One region of the Micromonospora sp. IBHARD003 genome, then DNA from elsewhere that is predicted to be linked to it. Evidence: riboswitches for the same ligand, from Rfam matches in the RefSeq annotation. Region 1 holds a riboswitch; the other holds the start of a gene.
The links. Region 1 has a riboswitch for S-adenosylmethionine ahead of ACTWOL_RS09830 (aminotransferase class V-fold PLP-dependent enzyme). Riboswitches for the same ligand answer to the same signal wherever they lie in the genome.
Positions count from the first base shown of each region.

Region 2: linked by a shared signal. The riboswitch ahead of thrC (threonine synthase) and the one ahead of ACTWOL_RS09830 (aminotransferase class V-fold PLP-dependent enzyme) in region 1 are both predicted to bind S-adenosylmethionine.

Region 1 is NZ_JBWBBX010000001.1:2,200,244-2,216,004, forward strand. Features, by position in the region: gene ACTWOL_RS09775 (arylsulfotransferase family protein) at 1-387, opposite strand, end outside; gene ACTWOL_RS09780 (hypothetical protein) at 649-1,053, opposite strand; gene ACTWOL_RS09785 (glycosyltransferase family 4 protein) at 1,151-2,293, opposite strand; gene ACTWOL_RS09790 (glycosyltransferase 87 family protein) at 2,396-3,640, shown strand; gene ACTWOL_RS09795 (hypothetical protein) at 3,668-4,894, opposite strand; gene ACTWOL_RS09800 (C40 family peptidase) at 4,934-5,992, opposite strand; gene ACTWOL_RS09805 (C40 family peptidase) at 6,203-7,231, opposite strand; gene ACTWOL_RS09810 (NYN domain-containing protein) at 7,566-8,927, opposite strand; gene ACTWOL_RS09815 (hypothetical protein) at 8,971-9,216, opposite strand; gene ACTWOL_RS09820 (rhomboid family intramembrane serine protease) at 9,328-10,035, shown strand; gene ACTWOL_RS09825 (Lrp/AsnC family transcriptional regulator) at 10,156-10,437, shown strand; gene ACTWOL_RS09830 (aminotransferase class V-fold PLP-dependent enzyme) at 10,535-11,989, opposite strand; SAM riboswitch class IV at 12,193-12,310, opposite strand; gene trpD (anthranilate phosphoribosyltransferase) at 12,408-13,472, opposite strand; gene qcrB (cytochrome bc1 complex cytochrome b subunit) at 13,598-15,223, opposite strand; gene qcrA (cytochrome bc1 complex Rieske iron-sulfur subunit) at 15,220-15,761, opposite strand, start outside.
Region 2 is NZ_JBWBBX010000001.1:3,856,511-3,872,271, reverse strand. Features, by position in the region: gene arfB (alternative ribosome rescue aminoacyl-tRNA hydrolase ArfB) at 1-209, shown strand, start outside; gene ACTWOL_RS17135 (flavin reductase family protein) at 280-789, opposite strand; gene cdgB (diguanylate cyclase CdgB) at 1,143-2,849, shown strand; gene ACTWOL_RS17125 (carbohydrate-binding protein) at 3,016-3,978, shown strand; gene ACTWOL_RS17120 (1-phosphofructokinase family hexose kinase) at 4,070-5,005, opposite strand; gene nagA (N-acetylglucosamine-6-phosphate deacetylase) at 5,114-6,259, opposite strand; gene ACTWOL_RS17110 (ROK family protein) at 6,259-7,251, opposite strand; gene ACTWOL_RS17105 (DUF3263 domain-containing protein) at 7,403-7,648, shown strand; gene otsB (trehalose-phosphatase) at 7,658-8,518, shown strand; gene ACTWOL_RS17095 (alpha,alpha-trehalose-phosphate synthase (UDP-forming)) at 8,456-9,958, opposite strand; gene ACTWOL_RS17090 (hypothetical protein) at 10,040-10,600, opposite strand; gene ACTWOL_RS17085 (glucosyl-3-phosphoglycerate synthase) at 10,719-11,672, opposite strand; SAM riboswitch class I at 11,793-11,971, shown strand; gene thrC (threonine synthase) at 11,989-13,269, shown strand; gene ACTWOL_RS17075 (MoaD/ThiS family protein) at 13,266-13,541, shown strand; gene ACTWOL_RS17070 (cold-shock protein) at 14,037-14,240, shown strand; gene groL (chaperonin GroEL) at 14,657-15,761, shown strand, end outside.

The sequences.
Region 1 (15,761 bases):
AAACCAGACCGGATCGCCGGAGTTGTCGGAAATCAGCGCACCGGTCTGGCCGTACACCGCGGTACCGATGGCATAGGGGCCGACGAAGATCTTGCCGCGGGCCGTGCCCGGACGCTTCGTCGTCACCGTGACCCGCTGGGGGTGCAGGCCGGGCTCGGAGACGAAGCTCCATACGTCGCTGCCCGATGTGATCGGCGACGGGGTGGTCGCACTGCCGGTCGGTGGGGCGGGCTCCGTCGCACACGGCCGCGGCGGACCCGGTCGCGCGGCTGCCGCGGCGAGCGGTGGACAGCCCGTGAAGGTGAACGCCGCGGCGAGCGCGCAGGCACCTGCGGTGCGGCTCAGCCGCCTTCTCACCATGCGGGCCCCCGGTTGTCGCACCGTCATGTCCCGTCTCCTCACGGCCCTGACTCCGTCTGCGTCGCTTGAGTTGTCGCCTCTGGCGAAATTAAGCGGCACCTCGGGCCTGCGCCTGTTGTGGCCGGTGCGGTGGGGCCATTTGGACGCGGTGGTGGCGCCACTGACGGAAGACGGAAGGAGATCGAGGCGCTCGCCCTCGGGGTGCCGACCGGGGCCGGAGTGCCGCCGGATGCGTCTGCTCTGCGGTAGAGCGGGGTCACATCCCGGCGCCGTCCTCCCCACTCGGTTTCACGCTTCGTCGCGGTGGGTGAGGTGGCCGTCTGTGAGCCGCCAGTAGTGCTGGTGGGGAGTCAGTTGCCAGGTCTCGTCGGCAGCGATCCCCTGCGTGATCCATTCGTGGAGCTGCGGCAGGGCCTGCGCTCGCAGAACAGCGCGGACGCCGGCCCGGTCGGCGGCAGCCACCGGGTGGACGCCTATGCGGAAGCCGACCATGTCCGGGTGGACGCCGCGGCCGTAGTTGTGGGGGTCCGGAGCCACCCATGCCGCTCCCAGGACGATGGTCCCGCTGTCAGGCCCGGTGAGGAACTCCAGGTCCGTGACGCGGCTCATGTGAGGGCCGAGACACTCGTTGATGTCGGTGGTGGTCAGGGGCCAGGCAAGATGCCGGGGAAGTCTTCGATTTCGTGCGGACATGGCGAGCAGAATGGCAGCAGGTCACTGCCGGCCGTCACGGATTTTTCGGCGGCCTGCTCCGGAAGCGCCCGTGCCGAGTCCGCGCCAGAGCCCTGACCTAGAGCAGCGTCCTGAGCCGGTCCGCGAGAAGGTCCCAGCGCCACTTCTCCTCGACCCACTCGCGGCCGCGTTCGCCCATCCGCCGGCGCAGCGCCGGGTCCTGGAGGAGGGCCACGATCCGCTCGGCCGACTCCTCGGGCCGGCCGCCGCGCACCACCCAGCCCGTCTCACCGTCGAGAACGGCGTCCGGCGCGCCGCCGGAGTCGCCCGCCACCACCGGGAGGCCGGTCGCCGAGGCCTCCAGGTAGACGATGCCGAGACCCTCGACGTCCACGCCCCCGCGCCGGGTGCGGCACGGCATGGCGAAGACATCACCGGCGCCGTAGTGCGCCGGCAGCTCCTCCCAGGGGACGGCCCCCGTGAAGCGCACGGAGTCGGCGACGCCGGTCGAACGGGCCAGGCGCCGCAGGTCCGTCTCGTACGGGCCTCCGCCGACGATCAGCAGCACGGCGTCCGGCACCTTCGCGAGGATCGCGGGCATCGCCTGGATCAGCGTGTCCTGGCCCTTGCGCGGGACGAGGCGGGAGACGCAGACGACCACCGGACGGTCGCTGAGCCCCAGCCGCTCGCGCACGGCGTCGCCGCCCGAGCCCGGGTGGAAGGTCTTCTCGTCGACGCCGGGCGGCAGCTGCACCATGCGCCCCGCCGCCTCGGGGGTGAGCGCCGCGGCGATCCGCGAGCGGGTGTACTCGCCCAGATATGTGATCGTGTCCGTGCCCTCGCCGATCCTGCGCAGCAGCTGCCGGGAGGCAGGCAGTTGTGCCCAGCCGGCCTCGTGCCCGTGGGTGGTGGCGACAAGCCTGCGGGCGCCGGCCCTGCGCAGTGCGGGCGCCATCAGCCCGAGCGGGGCCGCTGCCCCGAACCACACCGACGTACAGCCGTGCTCCTTGAGCAGTCCCACCGCGCGCCGGGTGACGCGCGGGGTGGGCAGCAGCATGGTCGTACGGTCCCTGACCACCGTGAAGGGCTGCTCGGCGTCGAAGTCGGCCGTCGCCTCGACGCCTTCGCGGCCGCGTTTCCAGGTGGAGGCGTAGACGACCAGCTGCTCCGGGTCCAGGCGGAGCGCCATGTTGTGCAGGAACGCCTGGATGCCACCCGGCCGTGGTGGGAAGTCGTTGGTGACGATCAGGGTCTTGTCCATTGCCGCCGACAGTACCAACGGCGGCGTTGCCTCTCGCTCTCGCGCAGCTGTTCGCGGCATCATGGCAGGTCACGGCAGTACGACAACCACGTGAGGTGATTTATGAAGGGCGCTGCCCGCGCAGCGGCTCCCGTTGCGGTGTGTGTCCTGACCAGGGTCTTACTGCTGCTCTGGGTCCTGAAGGTCCTCTACGTCGCGGGACCCGATGTGACCAGCGATGTCGAGGTCATCTACCAGGGCTGGTACGAGGTGCTGAAGACCGGCACCTACCCGCTGAACGACGTCACCTGGCAGTACCCGCCCGCCGCCGCGCTCGCGATCCTGTCCCCCGGCGCCCTGCCCTTCTTCGGCTACGCCCAGGCCTTCTTCCTGATCTCGCTGTTCTGCGACGCGGTGGTCTTCGGGCTGCTGCTGTACGCGGGCCGGCAGCCGGGGAAGTCGATGAAGGGCGTGTGGGTCTGGGTCGTCGGTGTGCCCCTGCTCGGGCCGACCGTGTACGCGCGCTACGACCTGATGGTGACGGCCGTGGCGGTCGCCGCCCTGCTCGCGGCGGCCCGCCGGCCCGCGCTGGCCGGCGCTCTGGCGGGCTTCGGCGCGATGCTCAAGGTGTGGCCGCTGCTCCTGCTGGCCGGGATGCGGCGCGGTGCGGCGTCCCGGAGGTCCTGGACCGCCGCCGTGGTCACCACCGGGGTCCTGCTGCTGCTTTTCGGTGTGACGATGCCGGGGTCACTGGCGTTCCTCACGTTCCAGCGTGACCGGGGAACCGAGGTCGAGTCGCTCGGCGCTCTCGTCTTCCACGTGGCCCGGCACTACGGCTGGGAGGGCCAGGTCCTGCTCAACTACGGCTCGGTGGAGTTCCTGGGCCCGTACGTCCCGCTGGTGAGCCGGCTGGCGCTGGCCCTGACTGCGGCAGGGTTCGCCTGGCTGCTGCTCTGGCGGCTGCGGGCGAGGGTGTTCACGGCGAGCACGCCCGCGGACGCGGCGTTCACCGCCGTGCTGCTGTTCACCACCACCAGCCGGGTGATCAGCCCCCAGTACATGATCTGGCTGGTGGGTCTCGCGGCGGTCTGCCTCGCGTTCCGGGCGAGCCGGATGACGGTGCCCGTGTACCTGGTCCTGGTGGCCACCGGCGTCACGTTCCTCGAGTTCCCCATCTGGTTCGAGCATGTGGTGGCGAGCGATACGCGCGGTATCGCGCTGCTCGTGGTCCGCAACGGTCTGCTGGTGGCGGCGGCGCTGCTGGCCTGCCGCCAGCTGTGGACGAGCACGGTGCGGGCACCGGGGGCCCATGACGGGGAGACGCCGCCGCACCGGCCGCTGCAGGACAGGGAGCTGCTCGGTTCCTGAGACGACCCCGGCGAGCGGGCCCGCTCCTCAGTCGCCCAGCCGCTCCCGCAGATACTCCCGCCACTCGGCGGTGAAGGTCTCCGCGGTGGTGCCCAGCACCTTGCGCAGGGCCCGCTCCAGAGCCCCCTCACGCTGCTTCGCCGCACCGGCCTCGCGGTAGAGCTCGGTCAGGGCCCCGGCCCCGTGGCGTTCGGCGATCAGCTCGCAGGCCAGCCAGGCGCCTTCGTAGGCGCGGCCGAGGGACTCCGCGTCGGCGCCGAAGCGGAAGGCTTCGTCGGTGGGCAGCGAGGCGGGGAGGTCTCCGGCGCGCACCGCCCTGCGCAGCGCGGGAGCCGCCTCGGCCGCGGTGTGCCCGGTGCCGCGGTAGGCGACCCAGTCGGCGAAGCCCTCGGACAGCCACATCGGGGTGGCGGCGGAGGTGTGGCCGCGGGTGGCGACATGGGTGGTCTCGTGGGTGAGGACGAGCCGCCGGCCGAACGCGCCGAGCGCCTCGTACGCCTCCGGGTTGACGATCACCCGGTCCGCCGGTGCCGAGCCGCTCCCCCCGGTCGATCCCGTGGTGACCGCAGCTATCCCCCGGTATCCGGCCGCGGGCGCGCCCAGCAGCCTGCCCATGGCCTCCAGGGAGTCCGGCACCAGCACCACCACACGCCCCGCCCAGGGCCCGGTCCAGAAGGCCGAGACCTCCGGCACCGCCCGGTCGGCGTCCGCCGCGATCTGCCGCAGCCGTGCCCGGTCCCGGCCGGTGCCGAGGACCAGGCTGTGCGTTCCGCGTACGACCTCGACATCGCCCTGCTGCCACAGCTGCTGTGCGCCGCCGCGACCCGGGCGGTCGGCCGTGACGTACCAGCGGCCGTCGCGCTCGGCCAGTTCCAGGGCGCGGGCGGTGGTCACGGGCGCGCTGTCGTAGCCCTCGAACCGGTAGCGCAGCTCCGCGTCGGCCGTCGCACGGTCCCCGGAGCGGCGTACGCCGGTCAGCCGGTACTCCCAGGACCGCAGCGGCACGTCCGTCAGGCTGGCGAACTCCTCGCGTCCCGCCGGGCGGAGCGGTGCGTCGAGGGCGGCGACGTAGCCTGCCTCGTCATGGCCCAGCACCGCGGCGGCCCGGCCGTCCAGTGTGCGCTGGATGTCCTGAGCCGCGGTGTCCGGTGCGGGGCCCGCGCAGCCTCCGGCGACCAGGAGCACACCGGCGACGGCGAGCGCCCATGCCCGCCGCCGTATCGTCCCGCGTCCGGGAAAGCCCTGATCAGCCATCCGGCCGATGGTACGGGCATCGGGTACGGCCACGGAGCGTCAGGGTCGGGTCACCGAGGCGATCGGCATCATGCCCACCGGGTCGTAGCGCACCGAGGCGCCGGGGTAGGGCGCGTGCACCACCTGCCCGTTGCCGACGTACATCGCCACATGGCTGGCGTCGGAGCGGTACGTCACCAGGTCACCCGGCCTGGCATCGGACAGGGACACCTGGCGCCCTGCGTGGCGCTGCGCCTGGGAAGTGCGCGGCAGACCGACGCCTGCCTGTGCGTACGACCACTGGGTGAGCCCGGAGCAGTCGAAGCCGTCGGGCCCGTTGGCACCCCAGACATAGGGCCTGCCGAGCACGCTCTTGACGGCCGCGACGGCGGCGGCCGCACGCGAGGAGGCGGGTCCGGCTCCGGGTCCGGTGGGCAGGCCCGGCAGCAGGCCGTCGCGGCTCGAGCGGGAGGCACGGCCGTAGGCGTCGCGCTCGGCGGCGGGCAGGGCGTTCAGCAGCCTCTGCGCCGCGGCGAGCTTCGCCTCGACCGTGCGCTTGTGGCGGGCCACGGCGGCCCGGTTCAGCTCCAGCTCCTCGAGCTTGCGCCGGGCTTCCGTGCGCTCGCGCGCCAGGCTGTGCCGGGCACGGCCGAGATCGCGCAGGGCCAGCGTCTGGCGGTCGCCGATCCGCTCGAGGAGTTCGGCCTTGCCGAGATACGAGTCCGGGTCCTCCGAGAGCAGCAGCTCCAGGGCGGGATCCATGCCGCCGGAGCGGTACTGGGCACCCGCGACCGCTCCGAGCGCCCCGCGCATCCTGTTGATGCGCTCCTGGCTGCGGGCCGCGTGGTCCCGCATCGCGGCCACTTCCCCGCGCAGCCGGTCCACCCGCTCGTCGGCCTCGTTGTACGCCTCCGTGGCCTTCTCGGCCTGCTCGTACAGCCGGTCGACCTGCTCCCGGGCAGCCGGAGCGGTGGTGGTGTCACGCGGTTCGGCTGCTGCGGGTGCCGCGCCGAGCGCGGCCGCAGCGGTGGCCGCTGCCGCTGACAGGAGGGTGATCCGGGCACCACGGTGAAGACCGTTGGCCCCCGATGGCGGGGCGGGTCGGCGATGGGACGCCACAGGAGCCGCACTCCTTCCGCTGGACGGGGCGGCCCCTCGGCCGCTGCGCGGCAGAGAGTATCCGTACGGCTACGGAGCGCCAAAAGCCCTGCGGGGGGCGAAAAGTGACGCCCCGCCGGAGACCGCGAGGTCATCGGCGGGGCGTGGCGTCAGCTTCCTGCCCGGCGATTCGCCCGATCGGAGGGCGCAGACGGTCGTTGTGACCGGTCCTCAGATCCGGACGCCGAACTGGAACGTGCCCATGTAGTCCATGGACTCGTAGCGGACGACCGCGCCCGGCTTCGGGGCGTGCAGGATCTGGTTGTTGCCGGCGTACAGACCCACGTGGGACAGACTGTTGAAGAAGACCAGGTCGCCCGGCTTGAGCTGGCTGCGGCCTATCTTCACACCGTCGTTCTGCTGGGTGTAGGTGGTGCGCGTGATGCTCACGCCCGCCTGGCGGTAGGACCACTGCGTCAGACCGGAGCAGTCGTACGAGCTGGGACCCTCTTGGCCGGACTGGTAGGGCTTGCCGAGCTGGGTGGCGGCGGCGTTGAGCGCGGCGCGACCACGCTCGGAGGCCGGGACCTCGTTGCCGAGGTCCACGCGCTCACCGGCGGCGCGGCTGGCGCGCTGCTCCTCCTGCTGAAGCTTCGACCGCTCGGCGGCGGTGAGGGTGTTGAGGAGGCGCTGTGCGTCGGCGAGCTTGCCCTGGAAGGCCTTCTTCTTCTCGCCGAGCGTCTTGCGGACGTCCTCGAGGTCGGCGAACTTCTTCGTCGCCTCGGCGCGCTGCTGGGCGAGGGTGCGCTGCTTGGCCTGGATGCCCTCGAGCACCTGCGTCTGCTTGGCTCCGAGCTGGTCGATCGCGGACGCCTTGTCGAGGTAGGTGTCCGGGTCGGAGGAGAGGAAGAGCTGGACGGCCGGGTCTATGCCACCGGAGCGGTACTGGGCGCTGGCCACCGTACCGAGCTTGTCCCGCAGGGCGTTGACCTCGGCCTGGCCCCGGGCGACCTGGTCCTGGATCGCGTCGACCTGCTTCTGGAGCTTGGTCTGCTGCTCCTTGGCCCCGTTGTACTCCTCGGTGGCCTTCTCCGCCTCGTGGTAGAGGGCGTCGACCTTCGCCTTGACCTCGTCCTTGCTGGGCTTGGCCGGGGCGGCCTGGGCGGCCTGGGAGGTCAGGGCGACGGCTGCGGAGGCGATTGCGGTGAGCACGGACACACGGGCGCGGCTCGGCTGCTTGGGTCGACGGTGGGACGCCACGAAGGCGAGCTCCTTCTGCCTCGAGCCGCCTGCCGGGCAGTGGGGGATTGAATCCCCGGCTCCGAACAGCCAGAACCCCGAAAGGGACGAACTGCACGAAATCGGCGGTTCCTTCACTGTCATCCCGGATGGATGATCAACCGCGCGAAGGTTCGAGGCCTGACCCTAGTGACCTTCCTGTGATCAGTTCAAATCCTCATGAGAAAAAACTGTCGCGCGCAGCTCATTTTTTACACTCATCACACTCATAGTCATCGCCACTTGACCGTACGTTCCGTGAAATCGGGCATACCGCGCACTAGTTGCGAGATGCGCTAGTCATCCCAAGTCGCCTCTAGACGCGCGAAAGACGCTTGAGCAGCATGGCCGACGCGACCGGCCTGGCCCCCGCCTTGGCGACACCGTCGGCGACTTCACGGTCGGTCGAGACCACGACGACGGGCCGGCCGGGTGGCTCGGCCCGTACCAGCTGCCGGATGAGCTCGTCCGCGGTCACACCGGGCTTCGAGAACAGCACCCGGACCCCGCGCGGCGGCGCGAGCAGCACCGGTGCCGCCAGCTCCGCGCCGTCGAAGACGCAGGTGATCTCCGCGCCGGTCTGTGCGGCGAGCATCGACAGACCGCCGAGCAGCCTCAGCCGCTGCTTCTCCAGCGGCATCGTCGGATAGCCGGTCTTGGTGACGTTGTAGCCGTCCACCACGAGATGGACCTGGGGCAGGGCGAGCAACTGGTCGAGCAGCGCCGGGTCCGTCTCGGACAGCGCTCTGGCCGCGACGTCCTGCGGTGTCATCCGGCCCGGCTCGACCGCGTCGACGGTGTCCGCGGGATGCAGCGAAGCGGGCGGCAGGGCCAGTTCGCGCCGCAGCCCCTGGGCCGCGTCCAGCACGGTGTCCAGCAGCAGCCGCACCCGCATGTCCTCGATGGAACGGCCCTCACGGGCGGCACGGCGGCTCGACTCCACGGCCGACTCGGCCTCCCCGAGCCTGGCTCTGAGCCGCCGGGCCTCGCTCTCGGCTGCGGACACCTGGGCCTGTGCCTCGGCCTTGGCCGACTCGGCCCCGGCGGCGGCACGGCGCAGCGCCGCCTCGCCGCGCTTCACATCGCTCTGGGCGCTGCGCAGCTTGCGGTGAAGCGATTCGGCTTCCTTGCGGACGGCCTCCAGTTCGGACCGCAGCCGCTCGGTCTCGGTCCTGGACTGGGTCCTGAGCCGGTCGACCTCCTCGCGCAGCCGCTCCAGCTCCCGCCGTGACTCCTCGTCGACGCGCTCGGCCTCGGCGCGCTGGGCCTCCTCGCCGGCTGCGGCGACCAGCTTCACCCAACCGGGCGGGCGCAGCACATACGCGGCCGCGGCCACGTCCAGCGGGTCGGCTGCCGCGGGCGGCGCACCCGCCTCGAGCGCCCCGGCCAGCTCCGGCTGCGACTCGCGCAGCCGCTCGCCGATGCGCTGCCGGAACACCGTGTCGCCCTCGAGGGCGGCGGCCATCGCGTTGCCCGCGAACTTGGCCCGGCGAGACGGGGTGAACCGGGCGTACTGCCTCAGCTGGGCGGGCAGGTCGCCGACGGTCAGCCCGCCGAACGAGTCCGACACCAGGGCGATGACCCGGCGCCGCACCCCTTCGGGCAGCGGGCGGTCCAGCCCCTCGGCGGCGCCACCGGCCGCACGGGCCGGCTCCCCGCCGCTGTCAGGCCGCTCCACGATCCGTCACCCCTACTGTCTCCGTGCGTTCCGGGCGCTCATCTCAGGACGCCGCGCCCGGCCTGTCCACCAGCTCGATCCGGTCCACCGCGTTGCACCAGCGGCACCGGACCGACTCGATGGTCTCACTGACGACCTCGCGCTCCTCCACCGTGGGCTCTCCGGCCAGGTCCAGATGGACGTATTCGACAACCTTGGACGAACGGGTCACATCGAAGCGGGTGAGGTTGCCGCAAAGCGTGCAGCGCCACCGGGTGGTCGTCGTCGGTGTCGGAACCGTCGTCATCATGCCGTCCTCGTCTCATCACGCGTACTCCCCGTAACCCTACGACCTCGGGGGCCTGCCGTGACACGGCGAGGCGGCCCTTGCCCTCGGCCCCGGTAGGCCATGCTCTGGTGCATGACGCAGTGGCACGCAGCGACCCGGGCGGGAGTCAGGGGCACGACGCGCGGCCCCGTGGTGACGTACGGAGTGATCGGGCTGTGCTGTCTGGTCTTCGTCATCGGCCCGGTCTCCGGGTTCAACCCCGGGTTCGGCACCGGCGACACCCTGCTCGTCGGCACCACCCGGTATTTCGAACGGTGGGGCGTGATCCCGAGCGAGTTGATGCGCAGCTCCCCCCGCGCCCTCCTCACCCCGCTGACCGCGCTCTTCGTCCACGGCAGCTGGCTGCATCTGCTGGGCAACATGCTGTTCCTCTTCGTGTTCGGCGCGATGGCCGAGGAGCGGATGGGGCATGTGCAGTTCGCGCTCTTCTATCTGTGCTGCGGCTATCTGGCGCTGCTCGCCTACGCCGCGGCGAACGCGCAGTCCGCGCAGACGCTCGTGGGCGGTTCGGGGGCGATCTCGGGTGTGCTCGGGGCATTCCTGTGCCTCTTCCCGCGGGCACGCGTGACCAGTCTCTTTCCCTTTCTGTTCTTCCTGCCGCTGCGGTTTCCGGCCTGGATCGTGCTGGTCTTCTGGTTCGCGCTGCAGTGGCTGGCGCAGGCGCAGAGCGCGTCCTCCGGCCCCGGGGTGGCCTATCTGGCGCATCTCGTGGGCTTCGGAATCGGCTTCTTCTACGCATGGGCCCGGCTGCGGCAGGGGGCCAGGGCTGTGGCCGGATAGATTCGTCGCGAGCCGGTGAACCCGTCCGGCCGGGACCCGGGGCCGCGAGCCGGTGAACCTGTCCGGTCACGGCACTAGAGTGAAGCCCCAAGCAACGGTCACCGAGGGAGGCAGCCAGCCGTGATCACCGCGATTGTGCTCATCAAGACCAGCGTGGACCGCATCCCGGAGATCGCCGAGTCGATCGCCGGGCTGGAGAACGTCAGCGAGGTCTTCTCGGTCACCGGCACGTACGACCTCATCGCGATGGTCCGGGTCGCTCGGCACGAGGACCTGGCGGACGTCATCCCGGGCCACATCAGCAAGATCCCGGGCGTCGAGGCGACGGACACCCATGTCGCGTTCCGTACGTACTCGCAGCACGACCTCGAGGCCGCCTTCGCGATCGGCCTCGACGCCTGAGGTCTTCCGCCCGGCCGTTTCGTTCTGTCCTCTCGTTCGGCCCGGGTGGGAGCAGCCGCCCACCCGGACCCTGCGTGGCGGACGACGCCCGCCCGTCTCAGACGGCGGGCACGCACCGGCCGTTCTCGGTGCGGTAGTTCCACCGGGCGCCCTCGCGCACCAGTTCCCGCACGGCCCGTACGAACCGCTCGATGTGCTCGTCCGGGGTACCCGCGCCGAAGCTCACCCGGATCGCGTTGAGGGACTTCTCCCCCGCCCCGGCGTCCGGCGCTCCGCACTCGCCCGCTTCCCGGGAGTCCGCGCCCAGCAGGGTGCGTACGAGCGGGTGGGCGCAGAAGAGTCCGTCCCGGACCCCGATGCCGTACTCGGCGGACAGGGCGGCGGCGAAGTGCGAGCTGTTCCAGCCCTCCACCACGAAGGACACGACGCCGACCCGGGTGGGGTGATCCTCGCCGGCCGTGGGTGCCTCGTCGCCGAACAGCGACAGCACCCTGACCTCGGGGACCTCGGCCAGACCCGCGCGGACCTTGGAGACCAGGTGCTGCTCGCGCGCGACGAGCGTGTCGAACCCCGCCTCGGTCAGCGCCTTGCACGCGGAGGCGATGGCGTAGGCGCCGATGACGTTCGGCGAGCCGGCCTCGTGGCGGGCCGCACCGGTGTGCCAGTCCACCTCGACACCGCCGTCGGGCCGCCGGGCGACCGTGCGAGAGGCCCCGCCGCCCGCGAGATAGGGGTCCGCCTCCCGCAGCCAGTCCGCGCGTCCGGCGAGCACCCCGGAGCCGAACGGCGCGTACAGCTTGTGCCCCGAGAAGGCGATCCAGTCGACGTCCAGGTCCCGTACGGAGACGGGGTGGTGCGGCACGAGCTGGGCCGCGTCCAGGACGATCCGTGCGCCGTGGGCGTGCGCGGCGGCCGCCAGTTCCCTTACGGGCCACAGCTCCCCGGTCACATTGGACGCACCGGTCACACAGACCAGGGCGGGGCCGTAGGGCTCGCGGTCGGCGAGCGCGGCCTCCAGGGTGCGCACCGCGTCGCCCGGGGTGCGCGGCGCGTCCAGACAGGTCACGTCGGCCTCCTTCCACGGCAGCAGCGCGGCGTGGTGCTCGGTCTCGAAGACGAAGACCCGGCACCCGGCGGGCAGTGCGGCGGCGAGCAGGTTCAGTGAGTCCGTCGTCGAACGGGTGAAGACGACCTCGTCGTCGGTGCGGCAGTCGAGGAACTCATGGACCGTCACACGGCTGTTCTCGAACAGCTCGGTCGACAGCTGGGAGAGATAGCCGGCTCCCCGGTGCACGCTGCCGTAGTACGGGGCGTAGGCGGCGATGTCGTCCCACACACGCTGCAGGGCGGGGGCGCTGGCCGCGTAGTCGAGGGCGGCGTAGGTGACATGACCGCCCGTCACGAGCGGAACGGTGACGTCACGGCCCAGCACCGGCAGCGGGGCGGCGCAGCAGGAGTCGTCGGCGCAGGCGGCTGCGGTCGTCGTGTCGGCGGTGGCGGTGGCGGTGGCGGTGGCGGTGGCGGTGGCGACGGTGGTCGGACGTGCGGGCATGGCGGTATCTCCCGGAAGGCAAAGGCGAAATGGCTGTGAAGAACCCGCGCAGCGGCACAACTGCCGCCCGGCATACGGGTGTTGCCTCGACGCACGGCGATACGCGCCGTGACGGAGGGGGAAGAGGGGCCGGGAGGCCCTACCGCATTCGCTTGCTCACGAGAATCGCTCCCTCGAGGACCAGGACCCCAGGGGCGGCAAGGGGTCCGCGCTTGCCGTGGACCTCGCTGCCCACGGCCTGGTCTTCACCCGGGGCACCCCGCCACGGACGGAGGGTTGCCGGACAGCGGGCCGGGGCCGTCATCGCTGTCACTCATGACCTTGGGGAGCATCCTGCCATACGTCCCGAAGTCCGCAAGGCGCAGTCCGCACTCTGGACTGCGCCTTGCGTCACGTCAGCGGACCCGGAGACGGGAACTCAGCGGTTGGTGGCCGCCACCCACCGCTCCAGCGTGTGCTTCGCCGCACCCGAGTCGACGGACTCCGCGGCCTTGGCCATGGCGGCCCGCAGTTGCTCCGTCAGAGTGCCCTCGCCCGGCTCCAGCGCGACCAGCGCGGCCGCGGAGTTCAGCAGTACGGCGTCCCTGACCGGACCGGTCTCACCGTCGAGCAGCCGGCGGGCGACATCGGCGTTGTGCGAGGGGTCCGCACCCCGCAGGGCCTCCACCGGGACCAGGTCGATGCCCACGTCACGGGGGTCGAATGCCTCCTCGCGCACCGAGCCGTCCCGGACGACCCAGACCCGCGACGTCGAGGTCGTCGTGAGCTCGTCCAGGCCGTCGTCGCCGCGGAAGACCAGGGCGCTCGATCCCCGCTCGGCGAGCACGCCCGCCATGATCGGCGCCACCCGGGCGTCCGCGACCCCGGTGGCCTGGGCCTTCACTCGCGCGGGGTTGGTCAGCGGCCCCAGGAAGTTGAATACCGTACGGATGCCGAGTTCCTTACGGGCCGAGGCCACATGCCGCAGCGCCGGGTGGAACTTCACCGCGAAGCAGAAGGTGATCCCGGCTTCCTCGGCGACTGCGGGAACCCGCTCCGGGGCCAGGTTCAGATTGACGCCGAGCTTCTCCAGGACGTCCGACGATCCGCTCGCGCTGGACGCGGCACGGTTGCCGTGCTTGACGACCGTGGCCCCGGTGCCGGCGACCACGATCGCGGACATGGTGGAGATGTTGACGGTCTTGGCGCCGTCACCACCGGTGCCGACGATGTCCACCGTCCGCCCGGGCACCTCGATCACCCTGGCGTGCTCGTACATGGTGCGCACCAGGCCGGAGATCTCCTCGACCGTCTCCCCCTTGGCCCGCAGCGCGACGACGAAACCGGCGATCTGGGCGTCGGTCGCCTCGCCGCGCAGGATCCGGTCCATCACCCAGGCCGTGGCGTCGGCGCTCTGGTCCTGTCCGTACAGCAGCGAGTCCAGTACCCCGGGCCAGGAACGAGCCGCCGCGGTCGTACCTCCAGCGGGGGTCACAGCGCTCATGGTCGCTCCTGGGTCCGTACGAATAGGTTTCCCCCACCCTATCCACCCGGGAAGACGGCAAAGAGCCCCGTCCACCGGGTGGACGGGGCTCCTGCCGTGGCGATCGCTGCGATCAGCGGGTGGGATCAGTGGTGGCCGTGGCCGCTGGTGATCTCCCGGTACTCCTCCGCGGTGGCCTTCGGGATCTGGTTCCCGTCGCCGAAGTAGCCCTTGCTGAGCTTCGCCCGGAGCTTCTCCGACGCCTTGACCTTGCGCTCGACGCCGTTCTCGTCGACCGTCGGGCCGATCTCCACCGGCTCGTACTGCTCGTGGGCCGTGAGCTTGTACCGGTCACCCTGCGCCAGCGGCTCGTGGATCTCCACGAACTCACCGTGCGGCAGGCGCTTGATGATGCCGGACTCGCGTCCGTGCAGCACCTTGTCCTTGTCACGCCGCTGCAGACCGAGGCAGATCCGCTTGGTGAGGATGAAGGCGATGACCGGTCCGACGATGAAGAAGATCCGGACGAACCAGGTGATCGAGTTGATCGACAGATGGAAGTGGGTCGCCCAGAGGTCGTTTCCACCACCGATCAGCATGACCATGTACGCCGTCACCCAGGCGACGCCGAACGCGGTACGGGTCGGCGCGTTGCGCGGCCGGTCCGCGATGTGGTGCTCGCGCTTGTCCCCGGTGATCCAGGACTCGATGAACGGGTAGACCGCGATCAGACCGAGCACCAGCGGGAACAGCACCAGCGGGATGAAGACGCCCAGGACCAGCGTGTGGCCCCAGAGGTTGATCTCCCAGCCCGGCATGAAGCGGATCAGACCCTCGGCGAAGCCCATGTACCAGTCGGGCTGGGCGCCGGTGGACACCTGGTCCGGCCGGTACGGGCCCATGGCCCAGATCGGGTTGATCTGCGCGATGGCGGCGATCACCGCGATCACACCGAAGACCAGGAAGAAGAAGCCTCCGGCCTTGGCCATGTACACCGGCAGCAGCGGCATGCCGACGACGTTCTTGTTGGTACGTCCGGGACCCGCGAACTGCGTGTGCTTGTGGTAAAAGACCAGGATCAGGTGCGCCACCAGCAGGCCAAGCATGATGCCCGGCAGCAGCAGGATGTGGATCGAGTAGAACCGGGCGACGAAGTCGTCGCCGGGGAACTCCCCGCCGAACAGGAACATCGAGATGTACGTGCCGATGACCGGCATGGACAGGATCGCGCCCTGGGTGAAGCGGACACCGGTGCCGGAGAGCAGGTCGTCCGGGAGCGAGTAACCGGTGAAACCGGTGAACATGCCGAGGACGAACAGCAGGAAGCCGAACAGCCAGTTGATCTCACGCGGCTTGCGGAAGGCGCCCGTGAAGAAGACGCGCATCATGTGCACGAACATCGCCGCGAGGAAGATCAGCGCCGCCCAGTGGTGGATCTGCCGGATGAGCAGACCGCCGCGGACCTCGAAGCTGATGTTCAGCGTCGAGGCGTACGCCTCCGACATCAGAACACCCTGCATCGGAACGTACGGGCCGTGGTACTCCACCTCGTTCATCGACGGGTGGAAGAACAGCGTCAGATACACACCCGTGAGGATGATGATGATGAAGCTGTAAAGCGCGACCTCACCCAGCATGAAGGACCAGTGGTCCGGGAAGATCTTGCGCATGTTGGCCTTGGCCAGGGAGTAGATCCCGAGCCGGCCGTCCGCCCAGTCGGCAACCCGCTCACCGGCGGGTGCCTGGCGCTTTGCGTCAGTTGAAGTGCTCATCCGCGCTCCCAGAAGGCAGGACCGACGGGTACTTCGAAGTCGCCGAGCGCCTCGAGGTAGCCCTCGTCATTCACGCCGATCTGCAGCTGCGGAAGCGGGTGTCCGGCTGGGCCGAAGATGACGCGGGCGCCGTCGGAGAGGTCGAAGGTGGACTGGTGGCACGGGCACAGGACGTGGTGCGTCTGCTGCTCGTACAGGGAGATCGGGCATCCGACGTGGGTGCAGATCTTCGAGTAGGCCACGATGCCGCCGACCGACCAGTCGAGTTCCTTCTTGTCCTTGATCTCTTCCGGCTGGATCCGGACGAGCATCAGGGCAGCCTTGGCGATCTCGGTCTGGAAGCTGTGGTCGTGCTCGTTGAGACCGTCCGGCATGGCGAAGCTCAGCGAGCCGACGGCGATGTCCTCGGGACGCAGCGGCTCATGCGTGTTCATGTTGATGAGCAGCTTGCCCTTGGACCACAGCGTCTTGCGCAGCTTGACCTCGGGCAGCGGGCCCAGGTCGCGCAGCAGCACCACGCCGGAGAGCGGCACCATGG
Region 2 (15,761 bases), 1.7 Mb from region 1:
TCACCGTACGGGCGTCGGAGCACCGCTCCCAGTGGCGCAACCGCGAGGCGGCGGCGGTGCGGCTGGCCGCGCTGCTGGCCGAGGCCTCGGCGCCGCCGCCGCGTCCACGCCGCGCCACGAAGATCCCCCGGGGTATCAACGAGCGCCGTCTGCGGGAGAAGAAGCAGCGGGCGGAGACGAAGCGCGGCCGCAGCGGCCGCGATTGGTGACGGAAGCGGGCAGCCCGTCCCCGCCGTGGTGGACCCGTGGTTCACCCGTCCCTGCCGTGGCGGACCCGCTTCAGCCCAGGTGGCGGTAGCGGCCGCGGAAGTACGTCAGCGGGCCGCCGTCCCCGCCCGGCAGCCCCGCCTTGAGTACACGGCCGATGACGAGTGTGTGGTCTCCGGCTTCCACCCGCTGTTCCGTGCGGCACTCGAGCACGGCCAGCGCGCCCTCCACCAGCGGCGCGCCGCACACCTCGCCGCGCGTCCAGGGGATGTCCTCGAACAGCAGCCGGTCGCTGATCCGTCCCTTCATCGCGAACCGGCCCGCGATCTGGCGCTGGTTCTCCGAGAGCAGCGAGACGCCCCACAGGGGCTGTTCCGCCAGCAGGTCGTCCATGCGCGAGCCGTTGCGCAGACTCACCATGACCAGCGGCGGGTCCAGCGACACCGACACGAACGCGGTCGCCGTCATGCCCACGTCGTCGCCGCGCGGACCGTCCTCGCTCAGCTCGGGCTCGTGTGCCGTCACCAGCACCACGCCCGCCGCCAGGCGGGACATGGCGGCGCGGAACTCGTCGTTGCTCACCCCCTCAGCATGGGGGATGGCCTTGTCGCGGGGGACTGCAGTCGTCGGGAGCACACCCGGAACGCTAACCTCGTCCCCGTCGCGGCCACATCGGGCCATGGGACGAGCCAGGACCTAGGACCACGGTCCCGGGAACCGTTTCGGATTTGCGTTCAAGAATCACACATGGCCGCCCGTCACCCGATCTGACCCTTCTTCATCTAATGTGACTTGAGTCACAGAGGGCGGTATTTGTTGACCCTGTGTACCGAGTGGGCAGCGCGCTGTGATTCAGTGGCGGGGACAGAGTATCGAGAGGACCGATGAGAAGCCTGGAGTCACGTTAGCTGTCGAGGTCTCGGGGAGAGCGAGCGATGGAGACCGAGTCGGAGCCGTACGTCCGTCTTGCGACCCTGCGGCAGCTGCATCAGGTCGTGGCCGAGCTCAATACGGCCCGCAGTCTGGCGGACACGCTGCAGACCGTTGCCGACGGCATTGTCGCCGGACTCGGCTACGAGCTGGCGTGTGTCAATCTCGTGCGCCCCGACGGGCATCTCGTCGTCGCCGCCTTCGCGGGTAACTCCGCGGCCGAGGCCCTGATCACCGGCCGTGTCGGCTCCCGTGCCTCCTGGGAGCGCAGGCTGTCCATGGGCGAGGCCTGGGGTGAGCTCCGGTTCATACCGCACACCGAGGGCTGGGTGCTCCTGGAGGACGACGTTCCGCAGTGGTACACCGAAGGGCCCGAACCTCGCTTCGAGGACGAGTGGCACCCCCAGGACAGGCTCTACGCGCCCATGTACGCCTCGGGTGGCGGAGGGGAGCTCCTCGGCGTGATCTCGGTCGACAAACCCCGCAACGGCCGCCGTCCGGGCGCCTGGGGCCAGGAAGCGCTCCAGATGTACGCGTCGCAGTCCGCGATTGCGATCAGCAATGCCCGGCTCCGAGCAAACATGCAGCGCGCACTGGTCCGCCTGGAGCGGGAACAGCAGGCCCTGCGCGCCAGCGAGGAATCCTTCCGGCAGGCCTTCGAGTACGCGCCGAGCGGCATGGCCATCGCCGAGATGGGCGGCGACCAGCACGGGCGGCTGCTGCGCACCAACGACGCCCTGTGCCGGCTGCTCGGCCGGCCCGCCTCCGCGATGCGCCGCTACTCCTTCGCCGACCTGGTCCATCCGGACGACGTCGGCATGCTGCTGCGGACCTCGGCCGAGGGCGGCCGTGCCGAGCTGCGGCTCGGGCGGCGCGACGGGACGTACGTCTGGGTCTCGCTGCGCAACTCCGTCGTCGCCGACACCGCCGACGGACCCCGCTTCCTGCTCACCCACGTCGAGGACATCGAGGAGCGCAAGCGGCACGAGTTGCAGCTCGCGCACCGGGCCAGCCATGACGCACTGACCGGCCTGCCGAACAACGCGGAGCTGCGCGCCCGGCTCAGCGCCCGGATCTGCGAGCGGCCCCAGACGCCGCGTTCCGGTCCGGTGGAGGCGCTGGACGCCGCCTACGGCCAGCACCCCGGGCAGACCGGATATGTGCCCGGCTACGGCGCGGGCGGCTACGACGAAGGGCCCGCGGGCGACCGCGGGTTCCACCGCGACGGCTTCAACTTCGAGGTCCAGGCACCCGGCGGGGCTTACGACCCCCATGTGCATGCCGTCGCACCGCACGGCGAGCACGACGACGGCACCAAGGGCCTGGCCGTCCTCTTCTGCGATCTGGACGGCTTCAAGTCGATCAACGACCGGTTCGGGCACAACACCGGCGACGCCGTGCTCATCGAGGTCGCACGCCGGCTCACGACCGGCGTGCGCGACGGGGACACCGTCGCCCGGCTCGGGGGTGACGAATTCGTCGTCCTCGCCGACGGCCTCGGCGCGGCCGACGCCGCCGACCTCGCCGTACGGCTCCGTAACGCGATCATCCCGCCGATCCGGGTCGACGGGAGGGCGGTCCGGGTCGGGGCGAGCTTCGGCATCGGCTGGGCGGTGTGCGGTATGTCCGTCGAGGAAGTGCTGCAGTCCGCCGACCAGCGGATGTACATCGAGAAGAGATCGCGCGCCAAGGTGCACCGCCGTGCCGGTTAGACAGCCTTGTGCGGAACGGGCACGCGAGTCGCTGTGATCCGGACGACAGGCTGAAGGTCCCGGAGTGGAACCGGCCGGGGCTGTGGTCCGTCCTTGGAGTGACGAGGACGGGGTAGGCTCGGCCGGTCGGCGACGGCTGGCGAGCATGGATAGGAGTGACCCAGGGATGACGGCCGGGAACAACGGCGCGAGCACGCCTGAGGACGACGATCCGTTCGGCTATCTGTACGCGGACGGGCAGCAGCGTACCGGCGCCGCACCTCCTCGCCAGGGCGGCTACGGCTACCCCGGTCCGACCGCGCAGCCCGGTGTGCCCAGAACGTCGTACAACCAGGTCAGAACGGTTGGCGAGCGCCAGTACGGGCAGGTCCCGCCGCAGCAGTCGTACGGACAGCAGTACGCGCAGCAGCCGAGCCCCCAGTACGCGGCACCGGAGACCTATCCCGGTGGTGCCCCCACCCGTCAGGTCCCCGACATGGGCCAGGACGTCGGTGGCCGCGGCCGTGGCCCCAACACCCGGGGACTGATCATCGGTGCCGTGGCCGTCGTCGCGGTCGTCGTCATCGGTATCGGTGTGGCGCTCATCACGAGTGGCGATGACGACAAGGGCCGGCAGAACTCCGGCAGCGGTGCTCCCGCGGGCCAGGTGAAGCCGAGCGAGAAGCCGACCAAGGGCGGCGGCGAGAAGCCCCCGGCCACCAAGCTCCCGAAGCAGGACGCGGCGACGCTCCAGCTCGGGCCGCCGGCGCAGCTGGGCACCGACATCAAGGGCGCGAAGGGCACGAACGGCGCGTACGTGCAGTTCAACGGTGTGGGCGGATCGGCCAGCTGGTCGGTGGACGTCCCGGCCGACGGCAAGTACACGCTGTTCGTCACCTACAGCGTGCCGGGCAAGGACGCGAAGACCTCGCTCACCGTCAACACCGAGCAGCCGCGCTCCATCAACATGTCCAACTTCAGCCGTGCGAAGGAGGGCGACTGGGAGAAGGGCTGGACCCGCACTTTCTCCTACGTCAACCTCAAGAAGGGCACCAACACCCTGAAGATCTCCTGTGAGCAGGGGGACTCGTGCGAGGCCCTCCTCGACCAGGTCTCGCTGAAGCAGGGCGAGGCCAGGAACCCCGATTAGGGATCTCGTACCCATGGCACGACGCGGGCCGTCACCCTCCGGGGTGGCGGCCCTTCGCATGGGTGGAAATGGGTCATGCCGGAGGAGCCGTTCAGGCCGCCGGCAGGAGTTCCGTCACGGCGATCTTCGGCAGCAGGTCCTCGTAGGTGTCCCGGTCGAAGTCCCCCGCGGCCGGTGCCAGCACCGTCGCCGTGGCCAGTGCCACCGCGCGGGCCAGCCGGTCGGGCCAGGGCAGGGACTCCACCAGGCCGGAGAGCAGTCCGGCGACGGCCGAGTCGCCCGCGCCGGTCGGGTTGCCGAGGACCTTCGCGGGCGGGGCGGCCCGCCAGCTGCCGTCGGGGGTGGCGGCGAGTACACCGTCCGGGCCGAGCGAGGAGACCACCGTGCGGGCGCCGCGGCGCCGTGCGGCGTGGGTGGCGCGCACGGGTTCGCGGGAGCCGGTGAGCTGGGCGAGTTCGTCGGCGTTCGGCTTGAGGAGATCGGGGCGGGCGGCGATGCCCCGGCGCAGGGGTTCGCCGCTGGTGTCCAGCAGGGTGGGAACGCCGGCCGCGCGTGCCCGGCGGACCAGTTCGGCGTAGGCGCCGACATGGATGCCGGGGGGCAGGCTGCCGCACAGGGCGACGGCGTCGGCGTCGCTCAGGAGCCTCTCGTACGAGACGAGAAAGGCGGCCCACTCGTCGCCGGTGACCTGCGGGCCCGGCTCGTTCAGCTGGGTGGTGTCGCCGGTCGCCGTGTCCACGACGGCAAGGGTGCGACGGGTGTTCCCCGCGACCGGGACGAGCGCGTCGCGTACCGGAAGCCCGGCGAGCAGTTCGCGCAGCACCGCACCGGTCGGGCCGCCCGCGAAGCCCGTGACGACCGCCTCGTGTCCGAGGGTGGCCAGGACGCGTGCGACGTTGAGGCCCTTGCCGCCGGGGCGCACGACGGCCTCGCTGACCCGGTGGGAGGCGCCCGGGACGAGCGCGGGGACCCGGTGGGTGAGGTCCAGGGCGGTGTTCAATGTGACCGTCAGAATCACTTCTGACACCCCCGGAGACTGCGCTTGCCATGGCTGGACGGGCCCCGATCATGCCAAAAAGAAGGCGGCAGGCCCAGACCCCGTCCGGCCAACCGCCTTCCCTCCGGGCGCGGGGCGTCAGGAAACGCCCGGCTCGACCACCCATGCGCCCTTGCGCATCACGCCCTTGAGGACGAAGTCGGCGTCCAGCACCACCAGGTCCGCGTCCTTGCCCGGCTCCAGCGAGCCGACCCTGTCGTATACGCCGAGCAGCCGCGCCGGATTGGCCGAGACCGCCTGCACGATGTCCTCGACGGGCAGCCGGTCGACGGCCGCCGCCCGCCGGAACGCGGTGTCCAGGGTCAGCGTGGACCCGGCGATCGAACCGCCCTCCACCAGCCGTGCGACTCCGTCGTTGACCTCGACCTCCAGCGGCCCGAGGTGGTAGACGCCGTCGCCGAAGCCCGCCGCGTCCATCGCGTCGGTGATGAACGCGACCCGGTCCGGCCCCGCGCGGTGGAAGGCAAGCTCCAGCGCCGCCGGGTGCAGATGCGTCCCGTCGTTGATCAGCTCGACCGTGATCCGCTCGTCCTCGAGCAGAGCGGCGACCGGTCCGGGCGCCCGGTGCCCGAGCGCGGGCATCGCGTTGAACAAGTGCGTCGCCACTGTCGCGCCCGCGTCGATGGCCTCGACGGTCTGTTCGTAGGTGGCGTCCGTGTGCCCGATCGCCGCGATCACCCCGTGCTCGGCGAGCAGCCGTACGGACTCGATGCCGCCGGGCAGTTCGGTGGCGAGGGTGACCATCTTCGCCGTGCCGCGCGCCGCGTCGAGCAGCTTGCGCACGTCCGCCGGATCGGGGTCGCGCAGCAGCTCCTCGCTGTGCGCGCCCTTGCGGCAGGGGGAGATGAACGGGCCCTCGAAGTGGATACCCGCGAGGTCGCCCTGTTCGACCAGCTCGGACAGGAAGCCGGCGCGGTGGGTCAGGAAGTCCATGTCGCCGGTGACGGTGGAGGCGACCATGGTGGTGGTGCCGTGCCGCCGGTGGGTCCGCACACCGGTGAGGACGTCGTCGGCGCTGCCGGAGGTGAAGGAGGCACCGCCGCCGCCGTGGTTGTGCATGTCCACGAAACCGGGGACCAGCCAGTGGCCGGAGAGGTCGGTGGGGGGTGTGCCGGCGGGGGCGTGCCCGGCGATCCGGGTCCCGTCGACGATCACCCGTCCGTTCTCGGCGATCCCGGTGGGCAGCACCACCCGGGCGCCAGTGAGAACCATCCGGTCGGCCATCAGGCGGTTACCTCCGTCGTCGTGGGGGGTTCGGCGGGCTCGGCGGGTTCGGTGGGGTCCGCGGCGCCGGTGCGGTCGGTGAGCAGGTCCCAGGCGAGGAGTCCCGCTCCCACACAGCCCGCCGTGTCCCCGAGGGCCGCCGGAACGATCGCGGGCGGCTTCTGGAAGGTGAGCCGTGCCTCCACTGCCTCCCGCAGGGGTGTGAACAAGGTTTCTCCGGCCCCGGCCAGACCGCCACCGATGATCAGGGTGCCGGGGTCCAGCAGGGTGAGCGCGGTGACCAGACCGTCGGCGAGCGCGTCGACCGCCTGCTGCCAGACGCGTACGGCGCGTGGGTCGCCGGACACGACGGCCCTGGCGCAGTCGGCGGCGTCAGCGCCGGCGTCCCCGCTCGCCGCGGCCCAGTCCCGGGAGACGGCGGCGGCCGAGGCGAGGGTCTCCAGGCAGCCGCGTTGTCCGCAGCCGCACCGGTGGCCGCCGGGCCGCACGATCACATGACCGATCTCGCCCGCGTATCCGTGCGCTCCGGCCTCGACGGCCCCGCCGATGCCGATGGCCCCGGCGATGCCCGTGCCCAGGGCGATGAACAGGAAGCGGTCGGCGCCGCGTCCCGCGCCGATCCGTCCCTCGGCGAGGCCGCCGGTGCGGACGTCGTGGCCGAGGGCGACGGGGACACCACCGAGCCGTTCGGCGAGCAGGTCGCGCAGGGGGACGTCACGCCAGCCGAGGTTGGCGGAGTAGACGGCGAGGCCGTCCGCCGTGTCGACGATCCCGGGCACGGCGACGCCCGCCGCGAGGGCGCCGCTGCCGTACCGCTCCTCGCCGTGGGCGAGCAGCTCGGCGGCGAAGCCGAGGATCGCCGCGACGACCGCGTCGGGGCCGCGGTCCCGGCCGGTCGGCCGGCGTGCCTCGTGGAGCAGGGCCCCGTCCGCCCCTACGAGGGCGGCCTTCATCCCGGTGCCGCCCACATCGAGGGCGATGACGTGTCTCACGAGTACAGTCTCGCGCGCGGACCCCAGAAAGGTCTAGTCCACTTCCCGGTTGGCGGAGCCGGGCTCCGCCGCACAGGGCCACGGCACCCGCACGGACGGACAACTCCGCCCGCCCCCACCCGCCCCCCGCCCGGCGCATTAGGTTGCTCGTATGACCGATGGCGACGAACTCTCCGCGCTCTCCGAGCGGGATCTGGCCGTGCTCGGGGTGGAGCGGGCCGACTGGGCCGGCCCCGGGGCCAAGGAGCGGGCGATACGGGAGCGGCTCGGGATCTCACCGACCCGCTACTACCAACTCCTGAACGCGCTCCTGGACGACCCCCGCGCGCTCGCGCACGACCCCGTCACCGTCAACCGGCTGCGCCGAGTCCGGGACGCGAGGCGACAGCGCCGCTAGGGTCGGACCATGGGCAGCCACTCGCACGCCTCGCACGACGCACTGCCGGAGCCCCGCACGCCCGCCGGACGGGAAGGGCTCGCCGCCATTCTCGACAGGCCCGAGGACACGCTCGTCGCGCTGGACTTCGACGGGACCCTCGCCGAGATCGTGCCCGATCCGGAGCAGGCCCGCGCCCACCCCGGTGCCGTCCCCGCCATCGCCGCGCTCGCGCCGCACGTCGCGTCCGTGGCCGTACTGACCGGACGCCCGGCGGGTGTCGCCGTGCGGTACGGCGGCTTCGCCGGAGTCCCCGGTCTCGAGCACCTCGTCGTGCTCGGCCACTACGGCGTCGAGCGCTGGGACGCGGCCAGCGGCGAGGTCCATGCCCCCGCCCCGCACCCCGGCATCGACGCCGTCCGGGCGGAGCTGCCCGGTGTGCTCGACGAGGTCGGCGCCTGGAAGGGCACCTGGATCGAGGAGAAGGGACGCGCGGTCGCCGTCCACACCCGCCGTGCCGAGGACCCCGAGGCCGCCTTCGAGGCCCTGCGCGAGCCGATCGCCGCGCTGGCGGCCCGCCACGGGCTGATCGTCGAGCCCGGCCGGCTGGTGCTGGAGGTGCGCCCGCCGGGGGTCGACAAGGGCGTCGCCCTCGCCGAGTACGTACGCGAGAAGCAGGCGGGAGCCGTGCTGTACGCGGGAGACGACCTCGGTGACCTCGCCGCCTACTCCGCCGTCGACAAGCTCCGCTCCGAGGGGGTGCCCGGACTGCTGCTGTGCAGCGGGACCGGGGTCCCCGAACTGGCCGAGCGCGCGGACGTGCTGCTGTCAGGCCCTGCCGCCGTCGTCGGCTACCTCGCCGCCCTCGCCGAGCGCCTCCAGCTCCCGTAGCTGGTCGAGGAACCACTGCTGAGGCGGCAGTGCCGTCGCGGCGGCGGCCAGCCGCTTGCTGCGCTCGGCCCGCTCCGCCACGGGCATCGTCAGCCCCCGGTGGAGCGCGTCGGCGGTGCCGGTGACGTCGAACGGGTTCACTCCCAGCGCGTCGTCACGGAGCTCCGTGTACGCGCCCGCGTCCCGCGACAGCACCAGCGCACAGCCCGCGTCCGAGACCACCGGGACCTCCTTGGCGACGAGGTTCATCCCGTCCCGGATCGGGTTGACGAGGGCGACGTCCGCCAGCCGGTACGCGGCCAGCGAGCGCGCGAAGTCGTCCTTGACGTGCAGGATCACCGGTGTCCAATCCGGGGTGCCGTACTCGGCGTTGATCTCTTCGGCGACCCGTGAGACCTCGGCCGTGTAGTCGCGGTAGACCGGGAGGTCCTGCCGCGACGGATAGGCGAAGGCGATGTGCACCACCCGTTCGTGCCACTCGGGGTGCTCCTCCAGCAGCGTCCGGTAGGCCAGCAGCCCGCGCACGATGTTCTTCGACAGCTCGGTGCGGTCGACCCGGACGATCGTCCTGCGGCTGCCGTCCCCGCCGACCTGCTCGCGCAGCGCCGCCATCCGCTCGTCGACGTCCGCCTGCCGCGACCTCTCCCGCAGGAAGTCGGCGTCCGCCCCGAGCCCGTGCACCCCGAGCATGGTCCGCCGGCGGCGGTGCCCGGGCAGCCGGTACTCCAGGTGCGGCTGATCGTCCTTGGGCCAGTAGGTGGCCACGTCGTGGTCCGTGAGGACGGCCGTGCAGCAGCTCTGGAAGGCGGTGAGCCAGCGCCGGGTCAGAAAGCCCAGCCGGTTCGCCCCGAGCATGCCCAGCAGCAGCTGCTCGGCGATGTCGTCGGGCAGCATCCGGAAGTACTCGGGCGGCGCCCACGGCGTGTGCGAGAAGTGGCCGATACGCAGGTCGGGGCGCAGATCCCGGAGCATCCCCGGCACCAGCGCCAGGTGGTAGTCCTGCACCAGCACCGCCGCGCCCGGCGCCGACATCTCGGCCAGGGCCTGCGCGAAGGCGAGGTTGTAGCCCTCGTAGGCGATCCACTGCCGCCGGAACTCCTTGTCGAAGACCGGCTCCAGCGGCGTCTGGTACAGCATGTGGTGGACGAACCACAGGACCGAGTTCGCGATCCCGTTGTACGCGTCCGACTGCACGGCGGCGTCGATGTCCAGCATCAGTACGCCCGGCTCGGCGACGCCTCGGCGCACCGCCTCGCGGTCGCCGTCGCCCAGTGCGGCGCACACCCACAGGGCGCCCGCGTCGGGGCCGATGGCCGACAGTCCGGAGACCAGACCGCCGCCACCGCGCCGGGCGTCCAGCGTGCCGTCCTCCCGGAAGGCGTATGTGACCGGACCGCGGTTGGAGGCGACGAGTACCTGCGCCGCGCGCTCGGAGACCATGTCGCCAACCTAGCCCGTGGCGTATCCGCTCAAACGTACGGCCGGACTCCGTCGGCGGAGTCCGGCCGTACGCTCACTCGTTCAGGGGTCCCGGCGCCGGCCGCGGGTCGCGGCCAGTGCGATCACCCCCGTGCCGGTGAGGGCCACGGCGACACCGCCCAGCAGCCACAGCCGTTCGGCCCTGCTGTCGGTCGCGGCGATCTCGCCCGCGCCTTCGCGGGCCCGGTGGGTGCCGGCGGGGGTGTGGCTGTCGGCCACGGCCTCGGACACGGACCCGGCGGACCCGGTGGATCCGGCGGTGCCCGTGGAGCGGTCCGTGCCCCCGCCGGCGGTCTCGGGAACCACTCTGAAGAGTCCGGAGGCGGCCGGATGCCCTGCCCGCCCGTCCTCGTGCGCCGCCCCGGCGACGGCCAGGACGGTACCGGTCGCGGAGGGGGAGCGGCCGCCGAGCGATTCGACGTACGGCGCGGCCGGTGCGCCGGAGCGATGCCGTTCCTGGCGGGCCGCGGTGTCGGCGGCCGCCCGGCCGGGGGCCAGTATCACGGCCGAGGCGCAGACGAGGACGGCGGCGAGAGCCACCAGCGCCCCGCTGACGAGCGAAGAAAGCCCGCTGACGAGCGAAGAATGGGGGTGTCCGGGCAAAGCCCTCTTATGTCTCACATAGCCCATACACCGGAAAGGTAGACAATCCGATCGACTGTGGTGCGCAGCGCCGCGCCCTGCGGCCCGCCGGTGTCACGGACGGCCCATGCGCGTTCCCTCACGCCGCCCGGTGCGCCGTGTACTCCGCGATCTCCGTCATCGGGGGCCGCTCCTCCGTGTCCACCTCATGGGTCCGCGGCACGAAACCGTTCTCCCCACGCTCGAACTGGGTCAGTGCGGGACGCACCAAATGGCCCCGTGACAGGCGCAGTTGGGCCGTGCGGTAGATCGCGGCCGCCATGCGTCCGAGCGCCCGGCCGTCCTGGTGACGGTGCCGCCGTACGCCCACGTCCACCTGCGCCAGCGCGTCCAGGCCGACCGTGTGCAGTGCGTCCACCAGCAGCCCGAGCTCCACGCCGTACCCCACGGGGAACGGCAGCCGCTCCAGCAGCGAGCGCCGGGCCGCGTACTCCCCGCCGAGCGGCTGGACGAACCCGGCCAGCTGCGGCCAGTGCAGATTGAGCAGCGGCCTGGCCACCAGTTCGGTCACCCTCCCGCCCTGGTCGGGAGCGTCCCCGAGCGGCCGGTCGTACATCGCCTTCACGAACTGCACGTCGGGCTCGGTCAGCAGCGGGCCGATGATCCCGGAGACGAAGTCGGCCGAGAACTCCCGCAGATCCGCGTCCACGAAGCAGACGATGTCCCCGCTGGTCGCCAGCAGCGAACGCCAGAGCACCTCACCCTTGCCCGGCAGCGCCGGGATCCGCGGCAGTATCGCGTCGCGGTGCTCCACGCGTGCGCCCGCCTTCGCCGCCACCTCGGACGTACGGTCCGTCGAGCCCGAATCCACCACCACGAGCTCGTCGACCAGCGGCACCTCGTCCGTCATCAGCTCGCGCCGGATCACGGTGACGATCTCGCCGACCGTCCCCTCCTCGTTCAGGGCCGGGAGTACCACGCTGACCGTGCCGCCGTGCCTGGCCGCACGCTTCGCGGCGACGAGCCGGTCGAGCGGGCGGTCCGACACGGACCAGGACCGCCGGGCCAGCCAGCGCTCCACCTCTTCCAGCACGTGATGATCTCCATCTCGCAGATCGGACGGCCGTCTCAGCGGTCCGGGGGTTCGGTTACAGTCTTGAACAACGCGGACGACCATCGCATGCCGGGGGTCGTCACGCCGACAATCACATACCGCTCATCCAGAGGGGCAGAGGGATACGGCCCGTTGAAGCCCCGGCAACCCTCCAGTCGGCCACGCGGCGCAAGCCGCACATCGACGCTGCGTCGCTCTCGGCGCGCGGCGCGAGGCTCCCGGCTAGGGAAGGTGCCAAATCCGTCTCACGGCGAAACGCGCCGTGAGGAAGATGAGGAGAAAGGGCCTCGCCTCCATGGCTGCACAGACCACTGCCACCGCCGACACCGTCGATCTGGGCTCCGCGTCCGGCCTCTCCTGTCGTGAGTGCGGTGAGATCGTCCCCCTCGGTCCCGTCTTCGCCTGCCAGCTGTGTTTCGGACCGCTCGAAGTGGCGTACGACCTGCCGACCGGTGACCCGGAAGGCCTGCGCAAGCGGATCGAGAACGGACCGGACAGCCTCTGGCGCTACGCGCCGCTGCTCCCCGTCCCCGCCGACGTGGCGGACAAGCCCAATCTGAACCCGGGCTGGACCAAGCTCGTCAAGGCCGACAACCTCGCGCGTGAGCTGGGTGTCACCGGTGGTCTCTACGTGAAGGACGACTCCGGCAACCCCACGCACTCCTTCAAGGACCGCGTCGTCGCACAGGCCATCGAGGCCGCCCGCGCCTTCGGCTTCACCACCCTCTCCTGCTCCTCCACCGGCAACCTCGCGGGCGCCGTCGGCGCCGCCGCCGCCCGCGCCGGCTTCAAGTCCTGCGTGTTCATCCCGCACGACCTGGAGCAGGGCAAGGTCGTCATGGCCGCGGTCTACGGCGGGGAGCTCATCGGGATCGAGGGCAACTACGACGAAGTCAACCGCTTCTGCTCCGAGCTCATCGGCGACCCGGCGGGCGAGGGCTGGGGCTTCGTCAACGTCAATCTCCGCCCGTACTACGCCGAGGGCTCCAAGACGCTGGCGTACGAGATCTGCGAGCAGCTCGGCTGGCGGCTCCCCGACCAGCTCGTCATCCCCATCGCCTCCGGCTCCCAGCTCACCAAGATCGACAAGGGGCTGCAGGAGCTGATCAAGCTGGGCCTCGTCGAGGACAGGCCCTACAAGATCTTCGGCGCCCAGGCCGAGGGCTGCTCCCCGGTGTCCGTGGCCTTCAAGGCGGGCCACGACGTCGTACGGCCGCAGAAGCCCGACACGATCGCCAAGTCCCTGGCGATCGGCAACCCGGCCGACGGCCCTTACGTCCTGGACATCTGCCGTCGCACGGGCGGTGCCGTCGAGGACGTCACGGACGAGCAGATCGTGGACGCGATCAAGCTGCTGGCCCGCACCGAGGGCATCTTCACCGAGACCGCCGGCGGGACCACCCTCGGCGTGGCGAAGAAGCTGATCGAGGCCGGAGTCATCGACCCGTCCCTCACGACCGTGGTCGTCAACACGGGTGACGGCCTGAAGACCCTGGACGCGGTGGCCCCCACGACGGGAATGACCGCGGTCATCCGCCCCACCCTGGACTCCTTCCGAGAGGCTGGCCTCGCATGAGCGTCAACGTCCGCATCCCCACCATCCTGCGCACCTACACCGGTGGTCAGGCCGAGGTATCGGCGGAGGGCGCGACCCTCGCGGAGGTCATTGCCGACCTGGAGAAGAACCACACCGGTATCGCCGCCCGCGTCCTGGACGACCAGGGCAAGCTGCGCCGCTTCGTGAACGTCTACGTCAACGACGACGACGTCCGCTTCGAGCAGGGCCTGGAGACGGCGACGCCGGACGGCGCGGGCGTCTCGATCATCCCCGCCGTCGCCGGCGGCTGAGCCCCGCCCGAGTGGTCCGTTCGGTCCGTATTCGGGCGCCGTACTGACCCTGGATCCAGCACGTTCCGTCACCCGGAATGTCCCCTCCGCAAGCTCTGCGGAGGGGGCAATTCCGCTGTTGCGGTCGCGGTAGAGTTGGGGACGTTCCTCTTCGCTGTTTGTGCCGCGGGCATATGAGAATGCGTCCGCGCGCGACAAGAAACAGCCAAAGTGTTCGAGCTATTTGCGCGTTTTGTGCGCTTTGCCCGGCCCGACTTGCCCGGCGTTGCTCGGAGTTGGGCCGAAATTTCCGATCGGCCATGCTCAGATTTCTCGTCCGATTGACCTGTTGCAGAGGGCAGTTGGACAGATACATTCAGCCGCGGTCGACGCGTTCCGGCGCCGTTCATGAAGGTCTTCCGCGCCTCCAGAGCACGGGAAATCTTCGTGGGCGAGGTCTGACCCGGGTCCGCGAAGTGCGGTCCTGTGCAAGGGCCAGTAATAGGGGAGTTAGGCATGGCTCAGGGCACCGTCAAGTGGTTCAACGCGGAGAAGGGGTACGGCTTCATCGCGGTCGACGGTGGTGCGGATGTTTTCGTCCACTACAGCGCGATCCAGATGGACGGTTACCGCACCCTGGAGGAGGGCCAGCGGGTCGAGTTCGAGATCTCGCAGGGCCAGAAGGGGCCGCAGGCGGACATGGTCCGCGTAGCCGGCTGAGCGCCGACTGACTGCAGCAACGCTACGGAGGGCCCGTGCCAGGGGTGCGGGCCCTCCGTGCTGCCTGGGTAAGGGGCCTGCCGGGCTTCGCCGGGGTGCGGAGGCTTCTTCGAAGCCGCTTGCGTCCACCCCTTCCCCTGCCTTCGGCGGGGAGGCCCCAGCCGACCGCCACCCCTCATCGAGGCTTCTTCGAAGCCGCTTGCACTCTCGGGGTCCGAGTGCTAATCATTGGCGTTAGCACTCTCCGAGTGAGAGTGACAACGAGGACCGGGTCGGTGAGGTCCGCAGGCCGTGTGGGGCAAGGAACCGCAAGGCATGCAGGCCGTCCGTCGCGGGCACCAGCGCGGTCCAGAAGCATCCTCCCCCGTAGCCCTGCGGGCACGGGGGGACCCCCAAGTCCTGGAGGACCACTTCACATGGCCAAGATCATCGCGTTCGACGAGGAGGCACGGCGCGGTCTCGAGCGCGGGATGAACCAGCTCGCCGACGCCGTCAAGGTCACCCTTGGCCCCAAGGGCCGGAACGTCGTCCTCGAGAAGAAGTGGGGCGCCCCCACGATCACCAACGATGGTGTCTCCATCGCCAAGGAGATCGAGCTCGAGGACCCGTACGAGAAGATCGGCGCCGAGCTGGTCAAGGAAGTCGCCAAGAAGACGGACGACGTCGCCGGTGACGGTACGACCACCGCGACCGTCCTCGCCCAGGCGCTCGTCCGCGAGGGCCTGCGCAACGTGGCGGCCGGCGCCAACCCGATGGCTCTGAAGCGCGGTATCGAGAAGGCCGTCGAGGCCGTCTCCGGCGCGCTGCTCGACCAGGCCAAGGAGGTCGAGACCAAGGAGCAGATCGCCTCCACCGCCTCCATCTCCGCCGCCGACACCCAGATCGGCGAGCTCATCGCCGAGGCGATGGACAAGGTCGGCAAGGAAGGCGTCATCACCGTCGAGGAGTCCCAGACCTTCGGTCTGGAGCTTGAGCTCACCGAGGGTATGCGCTTCGACAAGGGCTACATCTCGGCGTACTTCGCCACCGACATGGAGCGTATGGAGGCCTCCCTCGAGGACCCGTACATCCTGATCGTCAACTCCAAGGTCTCCTCGGTGAAGGACCTGCTCCCGCTGCTGGAGAAGGTCATGCAGTCGGGCAAGCCGCTGCTGATCATCGCCGAGGACGTCGAGGGCGAGGCCCTGTCGACCCTGGTCGTCAACAAGATCCGCGGCACCTTCAAGTCCGTTGCCGTCAAGGCCCCGGGCTTCGGCGACCGCCGCAAGGCCATGCTCGGTGACATCGCCATCCTCACCGGTGGCACGGTCATCTCCGAGGAGGTCGGCCTCAAGCTGGAGAACGCCGGTCTGGACCTGCTCGGCCGCGCCCGCAAGGTCGTCATCACCAAGGACGAGACCACGATCGTCGACGGTTCCGGTGACAGCGACCAGGTTCAGGGCCGCGTCAACCAGATCCGCGCCGAGATCGAGAACTCGGACTCGGACTACGACCGCGAGAAGCTCCAGGAGCGCCTCGCGA